3 regions of the Streptomyces sp. NPDC051907 genome follow, and region 2 is predicted to be linked to each of the others. Evidence: predicted binding sites of a transcription regulator. Region 2 holds the regulator's gene; each other region holds the start of a gene.
What was found. The regulator HrcA, encoded in region 2, represses chaperone genes, less so after heat shock. The targets are predictions, from matches to a motif close to TTNGCACTCNGNNNNNCNGAGTGCNAA.
Positions count from the first base shown of each region.

Region 1: a site for HrcA is predicted at 2,721-2,747, ahead of groL (chaperonin GroEL). Genes of this name have one in related genera too.
Region 3: a site for HrcA is predicted at 2,796-2,822, ahead of groES (co-chaperone GroES). Genes of this name have one in related genera too.

Region 1 covers NZ_JBFAYB010000016.1:15,620-20,122, forward strand. The annotation lists gene AB0M39_RS12275 (hypothetical protein) at 1-585, opposite strand, end outside; gene groL (chaperonin GroEL) at 937-2,559, opposite strand; gene AB0M39_RS12285 (cold-shock protein) at 2,954-3,157, opposite strand; gene AB0M39_RS12290 (MoaD/ThiS family protein) at 3,878-4,153, opposite strand; gene thrC (threonine synthase) at 4,180-4,503, opposite strand, start outside.
Region 2 covers NZ_JBFAYB010000082.1:7,789-12,291, forward strand. The annotation lists gene AB0M39_RS31540 (nitronate monooxygenase) at 1-777, opposite strand, end outside; gene dnaJ (molecular chaperone DnaJ) at 1,037-2,173, opposite strand; gene hrcA (heat-inducible transcriptional repressor HrcA) at 2,174-3,199, opposite strand; gene AB0M39_RS31555 (MBL fold metallo-hydrolase) at 3,376-4,098, shown strand; gene AB0M39_RS31560 (DUF3097 domain-containing protein) at 4,109-4,503, shown strand, end outside.
Region 3 covers NZ_JBFAYB010000005.1:71,404-75,906, reverse strand. The annotation lists gene AB0M39_RS05140 (class I SAM-dependent methyltransferase) at 61-1,239, opposite strand; gene AB0M39_RS05135 (polysaccharide deacetylase family protein) at 1,249-2,298, shown strand; gene groES (co-chaperone GroES) at 2,969-3,277, shown strand; gene groL (chaperonin GroEL) at 3,376-4,503, shown strand, end outside.

The sequences.
Region 1 (4,503 bases), on a different contig from region 2:
GCCGGCGCCCCAGACCTGGACGAAGACCGAGGTGACGCCCGCCGGCGGGACGAAGGTCCCGTCCGTGGTGAACTGCCGCAGCCCGTGGGGCGCCTGGGCCGCAGTCGGCGGCGCCGCAGGCGTCGTCGGGGGCCGGGTGGACGCGGGCGCCGTCTCAGGCGCGGGCGCCGTATCGGACACGGGCTGCTGCTCCTGCGCGGGCGGCCGCGCCTGGGCGGGCTGCTGCACCGGCTGCTGCCCTTGCGCCGGCTGCTGCTCTTGGGCAGGCGGGAGTGCCTGGGCAGGCTGCTGTTCCTGCGCGGGCGGGCGCGCCTGGGCGGGCTGCTGCTCCTGCACCGGCTGCTGCTCCTGCGCCGGCGGCCGCGCCTGGACGGGCTGCTGCTGCACGGGCGGGCGCTCCTGCGTCTGCGGCCGCTCCCGCGCCGGCTTCCTCGGCCTGTCGTGCCCGTCCGCCTGCGCGGCGGGAGACAGCGCGAGGATCTGGCCGGTCAGAGCGGCCACCACGGCGACGGAGGCAAGCAGTCGGCGGGAGCGGGCCCGAGGCAGCACCGCGGTGCCGGCCGGGCTCTGGCTGTTCACGTTCATGGCTTCCTTCCCCTCGGCGCCCGCTCGGGCTGCCGAGGGTGTGCGTGGGACGGGCGCGGGGCCGGGTGGGCCCGCACGCGCACATCCCATCGCCCGAGGCGTCCGCCCGCGCGCGGGCAGGTGCGAGAAGTGATCCAGTCAGGTGAGCAGTTGAGCCGACCGGCTTATGCCGATCGGCTCATGCAGAGCGGCTTGCGTCGACCGGCTTGTGTCGACCGGCTTAGGTCGCGGTCGCCGCATGCACCGGGCTCCAGGTCGGGCCGCGCGCCGGAGGCGGAAACGCCGAAGGGCGGCGCCCACTGGGAGTGGGGCGCCGCCCTCCGTCAGGACGGTCGATCAACCAGAGGTCGATCAGAAGTCCATGTCACCGCCCGGCATGCCGCCCGGAGCGGCGGCGGACGCCTTCTCCGGCTTGTCGGCGATGACGGCCTCGGTGGTCAGGAACAGCGCCGCGATGGAGGCCGCGTTCTGCAGGGCAGAGCGGGTCACCTTCGCGGGGTCGATGATGCCCTCGGCGATCATGTCGACGTATTCACCGGTCGCGGCGTTCAGACCGTGGCCGACGGCCAGGTTGCGCACCTTCTCGACCACGACGCCGCCCTCGAGGCCGCCGTTGACGGCGATCTGCTTGAGCGGGGCCTCCAGCGCGAGCTTCACGGCGTTGGCGCCGGTCGCCTCGTCGCCGGTGAGCTCGAGCTTCTCGAAGACCGAGGAGGCCTGCAGCAGGGCCACGCCGCCACCGGCGACGATGCCCTCTTCGACGGCCGCCTTCGCGTTGCGAACGGCGTCCTCGATGCGGTGCTTGCGCTCCTTGAGCTCGACCTCGGTCGCGGCGCCGGCCTTGATGACGGCCACGCCGCCGGCCAGCTTCGCGAGGCGCTCCTGGAGCTTCTCGCGGTCGTAGTCCGAGTCGGAGTTCTCGATCTCGGCGCGGATCTGGTTGACGCGACCGGCAACCTGGTCGCTCTCGCCGGAGCCGTCGACGATGGTGGTCTCGTCCTTGGTGATGACGACCTTGCGGGCGCGGCCCAGCAGGTCCAGGCCGGCGTTCTCGAGCTTGAGGCCGACCTCCTCGGAGATGACCGTGCCGCCCGTGAGGATGGCGATGTCGTTCAGCATGGCCTTGCGGCGGTCGCCGAAGCCCGGGGCCTTGACCGCGACGGACTTGAAGGTGCCGCGGATCTTGTTGACGACCAGGGTCGACAGGGCCTCGCCCTCGACGTCCTCGGCGATGATCAGCAGCGGCTTGCCCGACTGCATGACCTTCTCCAGCAGCGGGAGCAGGTCCTTGACCGAGGAGATCTTGGAGTTGACGATCAGGATGTACGGGTCGTCGAGCGACGCCTCCATACGCTCCATGTCGGTGGCGAAGTACGCCGAGATGTAGCCCTTGTCGAAGCGCATGCCCTCGGTGAGCTCAAGCTCCAGACCGAAGGTCTGGGACTCCTCGACGGTGATGACGCCTTCCTTGCCGACCTTGTCCATGGCCTCGGCGATGAGCTCGCCGATCTGGGTGTCGGCGGCGGAGATGGAGGCGGTCGAAGCGATCTGCTCCTTGGTCTCCACGTCCTTGGCCTGCTCGAGCAGGGCGCCGGAGACGGCCTCGACGGCCTTCTCGATGCCGCGCTTGAGGGCCATCGGGTTGGCGCCGGCGGCCACGTTGCGCAGGCCCTCGCGGACGAGCGCCTGGGCGAGGACGGTGGCGGTGGTCGTACCGTCGCCGGCGACGTCGTCCGTCTTCTTGGCGACTTCCTTGACCAGCTCGGCGCCGATCTTCTCGTACGGGTCCTCGAGCTCGATCTCCTTGGCGATGGAAACACCATCGTTGGTGATCGTGGGGGCGCCCCACTTCTTCTCGAGGACGACGTTCCGGCCCTTGGGGCCAAGGGTGACCTTGACGGCGTCGGCGAGCTGGTTCATCCCGCGCTCGAGACCGCGCCGTGCCTCCTCGTCGAACGCGATGATCTTGGCCATGTGAAGTGGTCCTCCCGGACTGGGGTGGATTTCTCCGGACCGCACTGGCGCCCGCGACGGACGGCCTGCACGCCGTGTGGTTCCTTGCCCCACCCGGCCTGCGGACCTCACCTGAACGGTCCTCGTTGTCACTCTCACCTTCAGAGTGCTAACGCCAATGATTAGCACTCGCCCATGGAGAGTGCAAGCGGCTTCGACGAAGCCCCAGCGTGGGACGGGCGTTCGCCGAGCGCCCCGCGCGGCGGCGGGCCCGGACCATCGGGGGCGGCGGCGACCGCGGGCCCTCGGGGCGCCCGGGAGGAGCGGACTGTCTGCGGACGCGCGAGGGGCCCGCATCCCAGATGGAATGCGAGCCCCTCGTGCGTGAGTGCGTCGGTGGTCTGTCGCGCCGAGATCAGACGGCGAGCTTGACCATGTCCGCCTGCGGCCCCTTCTGGCCCTGCGAGATCTCGAACTCGACCCGCTGACCCTCCTCCAGGGTGCGGTAACCGTCCATCTGGATCGCGCTGTAGTGGACGAAAACATCCGCACCACCGTCGACCGCGATGAAGCCGTACCCCTTCTCCGCGTTGAACCACTTGACGGTGCCCTGAGCCATGCCTAACTCCCCTATTACTGGCCCTTGCACAGGACCGCACTTCGCGGACCCGGGTCAGACCTCACCCCATGCAACCCATCTGGCAGGAGGGGTGTGCGTCGGAACGCGTCGACCGCGGCTGAATGTATCTGCCCAACTGCCCTCTGCAACAGGTCAATCGGACGAGAATTCTGGGCGCGGCCGAAGGGAGAATTGACCTGAATTCAAGAAATTCCGGGGCAAGTCGGGCCCGGCAAATGGCGCATAAGAGGCATTTCGACCGCACACTTTGGCTGCTTCTTGTCGCGCGGCGGACGCATTCTCATATGCGTGCGGCACAAGCAGCGGAGGGGACTTCCCAACTCTACCGCGTTCAACCATGCAGAATTGCCCCCTCCGCTTCTCTTGCGGAGGGGGCAATTCTGGTAACGCTGAGTACCTGGCGAACGGTCAGCAGCCGGGGGCCCGCTCGACGGCCAGAGCAACCGGTCCGGTGCCGGAGGGTCAGCCTCCGGCACGGTGGCTGACGGTTCAGAAGCCGGCACGCTGCTGAAGAGTCAGCCTCCGGCGCGATGCTCGACGGTCAACCTCCGGCACTGTGCCGGAAGGTCAGCCTCCGGCACGGTGCTCGACGGCCGGGGCGGCCGACCCGGCACCGGAGGGCCAGCCTCCGCACGCGGCCGGACGGTTCAGCAGCCGGCACAGTGCCGGACGGTCGCCCTCAAGCCCTGTGCCGGACGGTCAGCCTCCGGCGACGGCCGGGATGATCGAGATTCCCGCGCCGTCCGGCGTCGCCGTCTCGAGGCCCTGCTCGAAGCGGACGTCGTCGTCGTTGACGTACACGTTGACGAAGCGGCGCAGCTTGCCCTGGTCGTCCAGGACGCGCGCGGCGATGCCCGTGTGGTTCTTCTCCAGGTCGGCGATGACCTCGGCGAGCGTGCCGCCCTCGGCCGCGACCTCGGACTGGCCGCCCGTGTACGTACGGAGGATGGTGGGGATGCGGACGTTGACGCTCATGGTGGTGTTCTGCCTTCCGTAGGTAGTCAGCGGGCGAGGCCGGCGTCGCGGAACGCGTCCAGGCTCGGGCGGATCGTCGCGGTCGGGCCGGTCGTCGGCGCCACCGCGTCCAGCGTCTTGAGACCGTCGCCGGTGTTGAGGACGACCGTGGTGAGCGTCGGGTCCAGCACGCCCGCCTCGATCAGCTTCTTGGTCACGCCCACGGTCACGCCGCCCGCGGTCTCCGCGAAGATGCCCTCCGTGCGGGCGAGCAGCTTGATGGCGTCGACGACCTGCTCGTCGTCGACGTCCTCGACCGCGCCGCCGGTGCGGCGGGCGATGTCCAGGACGTATGGGCCGTCGGCCGGGTT
Region 2 (4,503 bases):
GGGGTTGGTCATGGCCTGCTTGTGCAGGGCGCTCGCCCCGGACTCGGGGGCGACCAGGAAGGCGGTGCCGAGCTGGGCGGCGGACGCGCCGGCCGCGAGGACGCCGGCGATCTGGCCGCCGCGCATCAGCCCGCCCGCCGCGACGATCGGCAGCGTGACGGTCTCGCGGATCAGCGCGACGAGGGTGAGCAGTCCCACGCCTGCGCCGTCGGACTCGGGGTCGTCGCGGTGGGTGCCCTGGTGGCCGCCGGCCTCGACGCCCTGCACGCACACGGCGTCGGTGCCGGCCCACTGGGCGGCCTGGGCCTCTTCGGGCGTGGTGACGGTCACGACGGTGAGGGTCCCGGCCTTGGCGAAGGACGCCAGGACGTCGCGGGTGGGGCAGCCGAAGGTGAAGGAGACGACGGGGACGGGGTCGTCGAGCAGGATGGCGAGCTTGGCCTCGTACCCGTCGTCGCGTCCGCTGTCGGGGTCGCCGAGGGGGGTCTCGTACCAGGCGGCCTCGCCGGCCAGCTGGTGCCGGTAGACCTCGACGGCCGCGGCGTCGGCGGTGTGGGGCTGGGGCATGAAGAGGTTCACGCCGAAGGGGCGGGAGGTCAGCCCGCGGACCTGCTTGACCTCCTGGTACATGCCGTCCGCGGTCTTGTACCCGGCGGCCAGGAACCCCAGCCCGCCGGCCTCGGCCACGGCGGCGGCCAAGGGGGGACAGGACGCGCCGCCCGCCATGGGGGCCTGCACGATCGGATGCCGGCAGAGATCGGTCAGTGCGGAGGACATGGGGGCATCGTGCCATGTCCCTGCCGGAGGGCCGAATCGAGCGTTCCGGGGTCTGGAGACGGGAGTTCTCCCTCGCCGCGGCCCCTCCCGGCGCCGCGGGGGCGGGCCCTGTGAGCGCCCGGGGAATGCCCTGGGCGGACACCGGAGAGCCCGGGGAAAGGGGGCGTGGTGCGGGCGGGGCGACCACTCGCACGGGTGGTGCGCGCGGTCGTCCCCGCCCCCCCGCTCCCTCAGGGGGAGCAGCGCTCCCCCGGAGGGATCAACGACCGTTGAAGGCGTCCTTCAAGCGGGAGAAGAGCCCCTGCTGACCTGGCTGGAACTGGCCGGTCGGCCGCTCCTCGCCGCGCAGCTTGGCCAGATCCCGCAGCAGCCGCTCCTGATCCTGGTCCAGCTTCGTCGGCGTCGTCACCTCGACGTGGACGATCAGATCGCCCCGGCCGCCGCCGCGCAGGTGCGTGATGCCCCGGCCGTGCAGCGGGATCGACTGGCCCGACTGCGTGCCCGGCCGGATGTCGACCTCCTCCAGGCCGTCCAGCGTCTCCAGCGGGCACTTCGTGCCCAGAGCCGCCGCGGTCATCGGGATCGTCACCGTGCAGTGCAGATCGTCGCCGCGCCGCTGGAACACCGGGTGCGGCAGCTCGTGGATCTCGACGTACAGATCGCCGGCGGGACCGCCGCCGGGGCCGACCTCGCCCTCGCCCGCGAGCTGGATCCGGGTGCCGTTGTCGACGCCCGCCGGGATCTTCACGGTCAGGGTGCGACGGGAGCGGACCCGGCCGTCGCCCGCGCACTCCGGGCACGGCGTCGGCACGACGGTGCCGAAGCCCTGGCACTGCGGGCAGGGCCGCGAGGTCATGACCTGGCCCAGGAAGGACCGGGTGACCTGCGAGACCTCGCCGCGGCCGCGGCACATGTCGCAGGTCTGCGCCGAGGTGCCGGGCGCGGCGCCCTCGCCGCTGCAGGTCGTGCAGACGACCGCGGTGTCGACCTGGATGTCCTTGGTCGTGCCGAAGGCCGACTCGTTGAGCTCGACCTCCAGGCGGATCATGGCGTCCTGGCCGCGCCGCGTACGCGACCTCGGCCCACGCTGCGACGCCGTCCCGAAGAAGGCGTCCATGATGTCGGAGAAGTTTCCGAAGCCGCCCGCGCCGAAGCCGCCCGCGCCGGCGCCGCCCGCCTGCGAGAGGGGGTCGCCGCCGAGGTCGTAGACCTGCTTCTTCTGCGGGTCCGACAGGACCTCGTAGGCCGCGTTGATCTCCTTGAAGCGCTCTTGCGTCTTCGGGTCCGGGTTCACGTCCGGGTGAAGCTCACGGGCGAGTCGGCGGAAGGCCTTCTTGATCTCGTCCTGCGATGCGTCGCGGCGCACGCCGAGTACGGCGTAGTAGTCCGTGGCCACTTACGACTCCGCCAGGATCTGTCCGACGTAACGTGCCACTGCGCGTACCGCTCCCATCGTTCCGGGGTAGTCCATGCGGGTCGGTCCGACCACGCCGAGTTTGGCAACTGCCTCGTCGCCCGAACCGTAGCCGACCGAGACGACGGACGTTGAGTTGAGTCCCTCGTGGGCGTTCTCGTGACCGATCCGGACAGTCACGCCCATACCGCCCGACTCCTTGGCCTCGCCGAGCAGCTTGAGGAGCACCACATGCTCCTCGAGCGCCTCGAGCACCGGCCTGATCGTCAGCGGGAAATCGTGCCCGAAGCGGGTGAGATTGGCGGTGCCGCCGATCACGAGCCGCTCCTCAGTCTCCTCCACCAGCGTCTCGAGCAGGATCGCGAGCACCGTGGAGACGGTCCCGCGGTCCTCCGGCTCGAAGGACTCGGGCAGGTCCTGCACCAGCTGCGGCACGTCGGAGAAGCGCCGCCCGACGACCCGGCTGTTGAGCCGGGCCCGCAGATCGGCGAGCGAGGTCTCGCCGAAGGGGGCGGGGCAGTCGATCATGCGCTGTTCGACCCGTCCGGTGTCCGTGATCAGCACGAGCATCAGACGGGCGGGCGCGAGGGAGAGAAGTTCCACATGCCGGACCGTGGACCGGGTCAGCGAGGGGTACTGGACGACGGCGACCTGCCGGGTCAGCTGCGCCAGCAGCCGCACCGTACGGCCGACCACGTCGTCCAGGTCCACCGCGCCGTCCAGGAAGTTCTGGATCGCGCGGCGCTCCGGCGCCGACAGCGGCTTGACGCCCGCCAGCCTGTCGACGAAGAGCCGGTAGCCCTTGTCCGTGGGGATGCGCCCGGCGCTCGTGTGCGGCTGGGCGATGAACCCTTCCTCCTCGAGCACCGCCATGTCGTTGCGGACGGTGGCCGGGGAGACGCCCAGCTTGTGCCGCTCGGTCAGGGCCTTGGAGCCGACGGGCTCCTCGGTGCCGACATAGTCCTGGACGATGGCGCGCAGCACCTCGAGTCTGCGTTCGCTGAGCATCGCGCACACCTCCAGCTGGTTTCCTCGGTGGTTGCCTGGCACTCGATGCGTGTGAGTGCCAAGTTTTCCCCGTGCCAGTGTACGGCCGCGGGGTACGCCTCTAGCAAGGGCCGCTAGAGGGCGGCCGACCACGCTACCGTGCGCCGACGCAGGTCGTTTGCCAGTAGCGTCGCCGCATGGACGTCAGTTGGGAAGAGTTCGGCTGGGAGCGGCTGGCCGACGGGGTGGGCAGGCGACGCCTGCCGATATGGGACGCCACCGTCGGATTGATCGTCGGCGAGGACTCAGTCCTCATGTACGACACGGGTTCCACGGTCCGCGAGGGCGCGGAGCTGCGCGCCCAGGCGCAGGCGCTGCTGGGGGGCCGGCGGGTGACGCATATCGCACTGAGCCATCCCCACTTCGACCACATTCTGGGGACGGCGGCGTTCGCGGGGGCGGAGGTGTTCGGCGCGGTGGGCGTCGACGCGCTGATGCGGCGCGAGCGGGACGACATCCGCCGCTCCGCGGTGGCCCAGGGGGTCGCCGGGGCCGAGGCGGCGGAGGCGGCCGATCTGCTGGTCGCGCCGGCGCATCTGGTGAGCGGGGAGTGGACGCTGGACCTGGGCGGCCGCCAGGTGCTGCTGGCGAACGTCGGGCCGGGCCACTCGGGGCACGATCTGGCGGTGCTCGTGCCGGGGAGCCCGGAGGTGGTCTTCTGCGGCGACCTGGTGGAGGAGTCCGGCGACCCGCAGGCGGGCAGCGACGCGATCGTCTCCCGCTGGCCGGCCGCGCTGGACCGGCTGCTGTCGCTGGGGGGCGAGGAGGCGGTGTACGTGCCCGGGCACGGCGCGGCGGTCGACGCGTCGTTCGTACGCGCTCAACGGGATGTGCTGGCGGCGCGTTTCGGGGTGTCGTAGCGTCTGGCGAATGCGCAGCTACAGCCCCGATCTGACCCCGCCCTGGAAGAAGTCGCAGCCCGCGCCGGAGGTGCCGGCGGAGCCCGACCTGGTCGTGGAGGAGGTCTCCACCGGCTTCTGCGGCGCGGTGATCCGCTGCGAGGCGGGGACGGTGACGCTGGAGGACCGCTTCGGCAAGCACCGGGTCTTCCCGCTGACGGCGAGGGGCTTCCTGCTGGAGGGGCGGACGGTAACGCTCGTACGCCCCACGCAGTCGCCGGGCCGCCCGACCCGCACGGCCTCCGGCTCCGTCGCCGTCCCCGGCGCGCGAGCGCGGGTGGCACGGGCGAGCCGCATCTACGTGGAGGGCCGCCACGACGCGGAGCTGGTGGAGAAGGTGTGGGGCGACGACCTGCGGATCGAGGG
Region 3 (4,503 bases), on a different contig from region 2:
CTAACAACGGCTTCCGGCCAACCGTCGGTTGGGGAAAAGAAGACCGCGGGGTGATCTTGGTTACGCGGGACGCCCCACGAGCATCGTCGGCGCCCCCGCCACCCTCGTCAGGAAGACCGTCGCCGCGTTGCGCCCCTGTGGCTTCACCTTGCGGCGCAGCTCCTCCGGCTCCACCGCCGAGCCGCGCTTCTTGACCGTCAGCACCCCGACCTCGCGCTCGCGCAGCAGCGCCTTCAACTTCTTCACGTTGAAGGGGAGTTCGTCGGTGATCTCGTACGCCGTCGCGTACGCGGTCGGCCTCAGCTCGTCCGCCGTGACGTACGCGATCGTCTCGTCGATCAGCCCGCCGCCCAGCTCGGCGGCCACGTCGGCCACCAGATGCGCCCGGATGACCGCGCCGTCCGGCTCGTACAGGAACCGGCCCACCGTGCGCACCGCCGGGTCGGGCAGGCCCGCCCCGGTCAGCGAGCGCGGGCCCGGCAGCAGCGTCGCGCTGATCGCGCCCGGGCGGGCGCCGAACCAGAGCACCGCCTCCTTCACATCGCCGCCGTCCGAGATCCACTCCGCCTCGGCGTCCTCGGGCACCGCCTCGTGCGGGATGCCCGGCGCGATCTTCAGGGCCGCGTGCGGGCGGGTGCGGGCCGCCTGGATCGCCCAGGACAGGGGCGGGGAGTACGCCTCCGGGTCGAAGATCCGCCCCCGTCCGCCGCGCCGGGCGGGGTCCACGAAGACCGCGTCGTACGCCGTCGTGTCGATCTCCGTCACATCCGCGCAGCGGACCTCGATCAGGTCCGCGAGGCCCAGCGCCCGCGCGTTCGCCCGCGCGACGGCGGCCGTCAGCGGGTCGCGGTCCACGGCGAGCACGGAGATGCCCGCCCGGGCGAGCGCGAGGGCGTCGCCGCCGATGCCGCTGCACAGATCGGCCACGCTGCGCACGCCCAGGGCGGCGAACCGGCCGGCTCGGTACGCCGCGACCGAGGAGCGGGTCGCCTGCTCGACGCCGTTGGGGGTGAAGAACATCCGTTGCGCGTCCTGCGCGCCGAACTTCGCCGCCGCGCGCTGCCGCAGCCTCGCCTGGGTGAGCGCGGCCGAGACCAGCTCGGCGGGGTGCTCGCGGCGCAGCCGGGTGGCGATCGCCAGCTCCTGCGCGGGGTCGTAGTCGCGCAGCTCGGCCAGCAGCGCCCTGCCCTGGTCGGTCTGCAGCGAGGAGAAGGCGTCGAGGGCGGAGAGGTCGTTCACCGGATCATTGTGGGCCAGGTGGGGGATGGTGCGCTCGCGGCGGAGGTGTCGGCGGGGCCGTACGGATCCGTGCTGACAGGATCCAGCGCCATGCAGCTAGTAAGACAAAAAGAGCATAAGTGTGTCATTCAAGGTCGTGGGCGGAGTCGCGGGCAGGGCCGTCGCCGCCGCCCTGCCCGCGCGCGCACCGCCCTCGCCGCCCTCGTCCTCGCGGCCCTCGCCTCCGGCTGCGGCGGCGCGGAGACGGACGCCCCGCCGCAGCCGGCCCCCGGCCAGCAGGCGAAGGAGCGGCGGGGGCCGGCCGGCGCGCTCTCCTCGTATGTGACGCGGGTACGGGCCGCCCACGCCGCGCGGGTCGCCGCCGCCAAGAAGTGGGGGCTGAAGAAGACCCCGCTGGTCGCGCCCATGCCGCCCGCCGTCAAGCCGAGGATCACCACCCGCAAGGGGTTCGAGGTCGAGGGGGCCGAGGACCTGCCGCCCGTCTTCACCACGGTGCCGGTCAAGGAGAAGGTCGTCTTCCTGACGATCGACGACGGCTCGGAGAAGGACCCCGCGCTGCTGCGGATGATGTCCGACCTGCGGATCCCGTACAGCGCCTTCATCAGCGACTACGTGATCAACGACGACTACGGCTACTTCAAGCGGATGCAGGACCGCGGAGTCTTCCTGCACAACCACACGCTCAACCACCGCTATATGCCCGGGCTCTCCTACGCCGCGCAGAAGCGCGAGATCTGCGGCCAGCAGGCCAACATCGAGAAGCGCTATGGCAAGCGGCCCCCGCTCTTCCGCCCGCCGTTCGGCAACTACAACCGCGACACCCTGCGCGCCGCGCAGTCCTGCGGAGTCAAGGCGGTGCCGCTCTGGGCGGCGGAGGGGTTCCCCGACCGTATGGAGTGGCGGGAGTGGGACCGCGACCTGCACGCCGGCGACATCATCCTCACCCATTTCCGCGGCCGCGAGGACTGGAAGGGCACGATGCCCGACATGATCCGGCAGGTCCTGAACACGGTCACCGCCAAGGGGTACGCCGTGGCCAGGCTGGAGGACTACGTATGACCGGCGGCCGCGCATGACCGGCGGCTATAGATGACCGGCCGCCATGGACGACAACTGCCTGACCGCACTGGACGACAGCCGACCGACCGCTGCGAACGACAGTTGACCGGCCGCCATGGACGACAGCCGGCCGACCGCTATGGGCGACCGGCGGCTATGGACGACAGGCTCCGCGGATGAGCGGCGCGCGCCGGCCGCTCGTCAGGCTGCTCGCTGTCGGCGCCCTTCTCGCCGCCGGGTGCTCCCCGCAGGCCTCGCCCTCCTCGCTCGACCCCATCGAGCGGCTCGCCCGCAAGGCGGCGCGGCATGTCCGCGCGGTCTACGGAGACGTGCGCGGAGACGTTCATGGAGGTGTGCACGGAGGCGAGACGGGAGCCGCCGCCGGAACCCCGGCGCGGGCCGCTGCGTTGTCCCTGCGGGAGCGGGCCGGGACCGGTCGGGAGGGCCCGCGGCGGCGGGCTGAGGCAATCGAGATCGAAACGACGCCACAGCGCTCATTGGCACTCCGCTTGACCGAGTGCTAATCGCGGTCATAGTCTCAGGTCTGGCACTCCCCGTAGGAGAGTGCCAACACAGCGACGGGCAGGTCCGGCACCCGCGACGACGGATCCACCTGGTCGCCACCTCAGACAGTTAACCCCGTGAGATCTCCGAAGGGGGAGGTCGGATCGTGACGACCGCCAGCTCCAAGGTTGCCATCAAGCCGCTCGAGGACCGCATTGTGGTCCAGCCGCTCGACGCCGAGCAGACCACGGCCTCTGGCCTGGTCATCCCGGACACTGCGAAGGAGAAGCCCCAGGAGGGCGTCGTCCTCGCGGTGGGCCCGGGTCGCTTCGAGAACGGCGAGCGCCTGCCGCTCGACGTCAAGACCGGCGACGTCGTGCTCTACAGCAAGTACGGCGGCACCGAGGTGAAGTACAGCGGCGAGGAGTACCTCGTCCTCTCGGCTCGCGACGTGCTCGCGATCGTCGAGAAGTAGTTCATCCCGGTTGTACGTGACCTGCGCCCCTGGCCCCCGCGATATCACAGCCGGGCGGTCCGGGGCGCAGTTCGTTTTTGAGAGGACTTGAAAGCTCCATGGCGAAGATCCTGAAGTTCGACGAGGACGCCCGTCGCGCCCTCGAGCGCGGCGTCAACAAGCTTGCCGACACGGTCAAGGTGACGATCGGCCCCCGCGGCCGCAACGTCGTCATCGACAAGAAGTTCGGCGCTCCCACCATCACCAACGACGGTGTCACGATCGCCCGCGAGGTCGAGATCGAGGACCCGTACGAGAACCTCGGCGCGCAGCTGGTGAAGGAGGTGGCGACCAAGACCAACGACATCGCTGGCGACGGCACCACCACCGCCACCGTGCTCGCCCAGGCGCTGGTCCGCGAGGGTCTGCGCAACGTCGCCGCGGGCGCGTCCCCGGCCGCCCTCAAGAAGGGCATCGACGCCGCGGTCAAGGCCGTGTCCGAGGAGCTCCTCGCGACCGCCCGCCCGATCGACGACAAGGCCGACATCGCCGCCGTGGCCGCGCTCTCCGCGCAGGACCAGCAGGTCGGCGAGCTCATCGCCGAGGCGATGGACAAGGTCGGCAAGGACGGTGTCATCACCGTCGAGGAGTCCAACACCTTCGGCCTGGAGCTCGACTTCACCGAGGGCATGGCCTTCGACAAGGGCTACCTGTCCCCGTACATGGTGACCGACCAGGAGCGTATGGAGGCCGTCCTCGACGACCCGTACATCCTGATCAACCAGGGCAAGATCTCCTCGATCCAGGACCTGCTCCCGCTCCTCGAGAAGATCATCCAGGGCGGCGCCTCGAAGCCGCTGCTGATCATCGCCGAGGACGTCGAGGGCGAGGCCCTGTCGACCCTGGTCGTGAACAAGATCCGCGGCACCTTCAACGCGGTCGCGGTCAAGGCCCCCGGCTTCGGCGACCGCCGCAAGGCGATGCTCCAGGACATGGCGACCCTCACCGGCGCCACCGTCATCGCCGAGGAGGTCGGCCTCAAGCTCGACCAGGCCGGTCTGGACGTGCTGGGCACCGCCCGCCGCGTGACGATCACCAAGGACGAGACCACCGTCGTCGACGGCGGCGGCAAGTCCGAGGACGTCGTCGGCCGCGTCAACCAGATCAAGGCCGAGATCGAGTCCACGGACTCCGACTGGGACCGCGAGAAGCTCCAGGAGCGCCTCGCGAAGCTGGCCGGCGGCGTG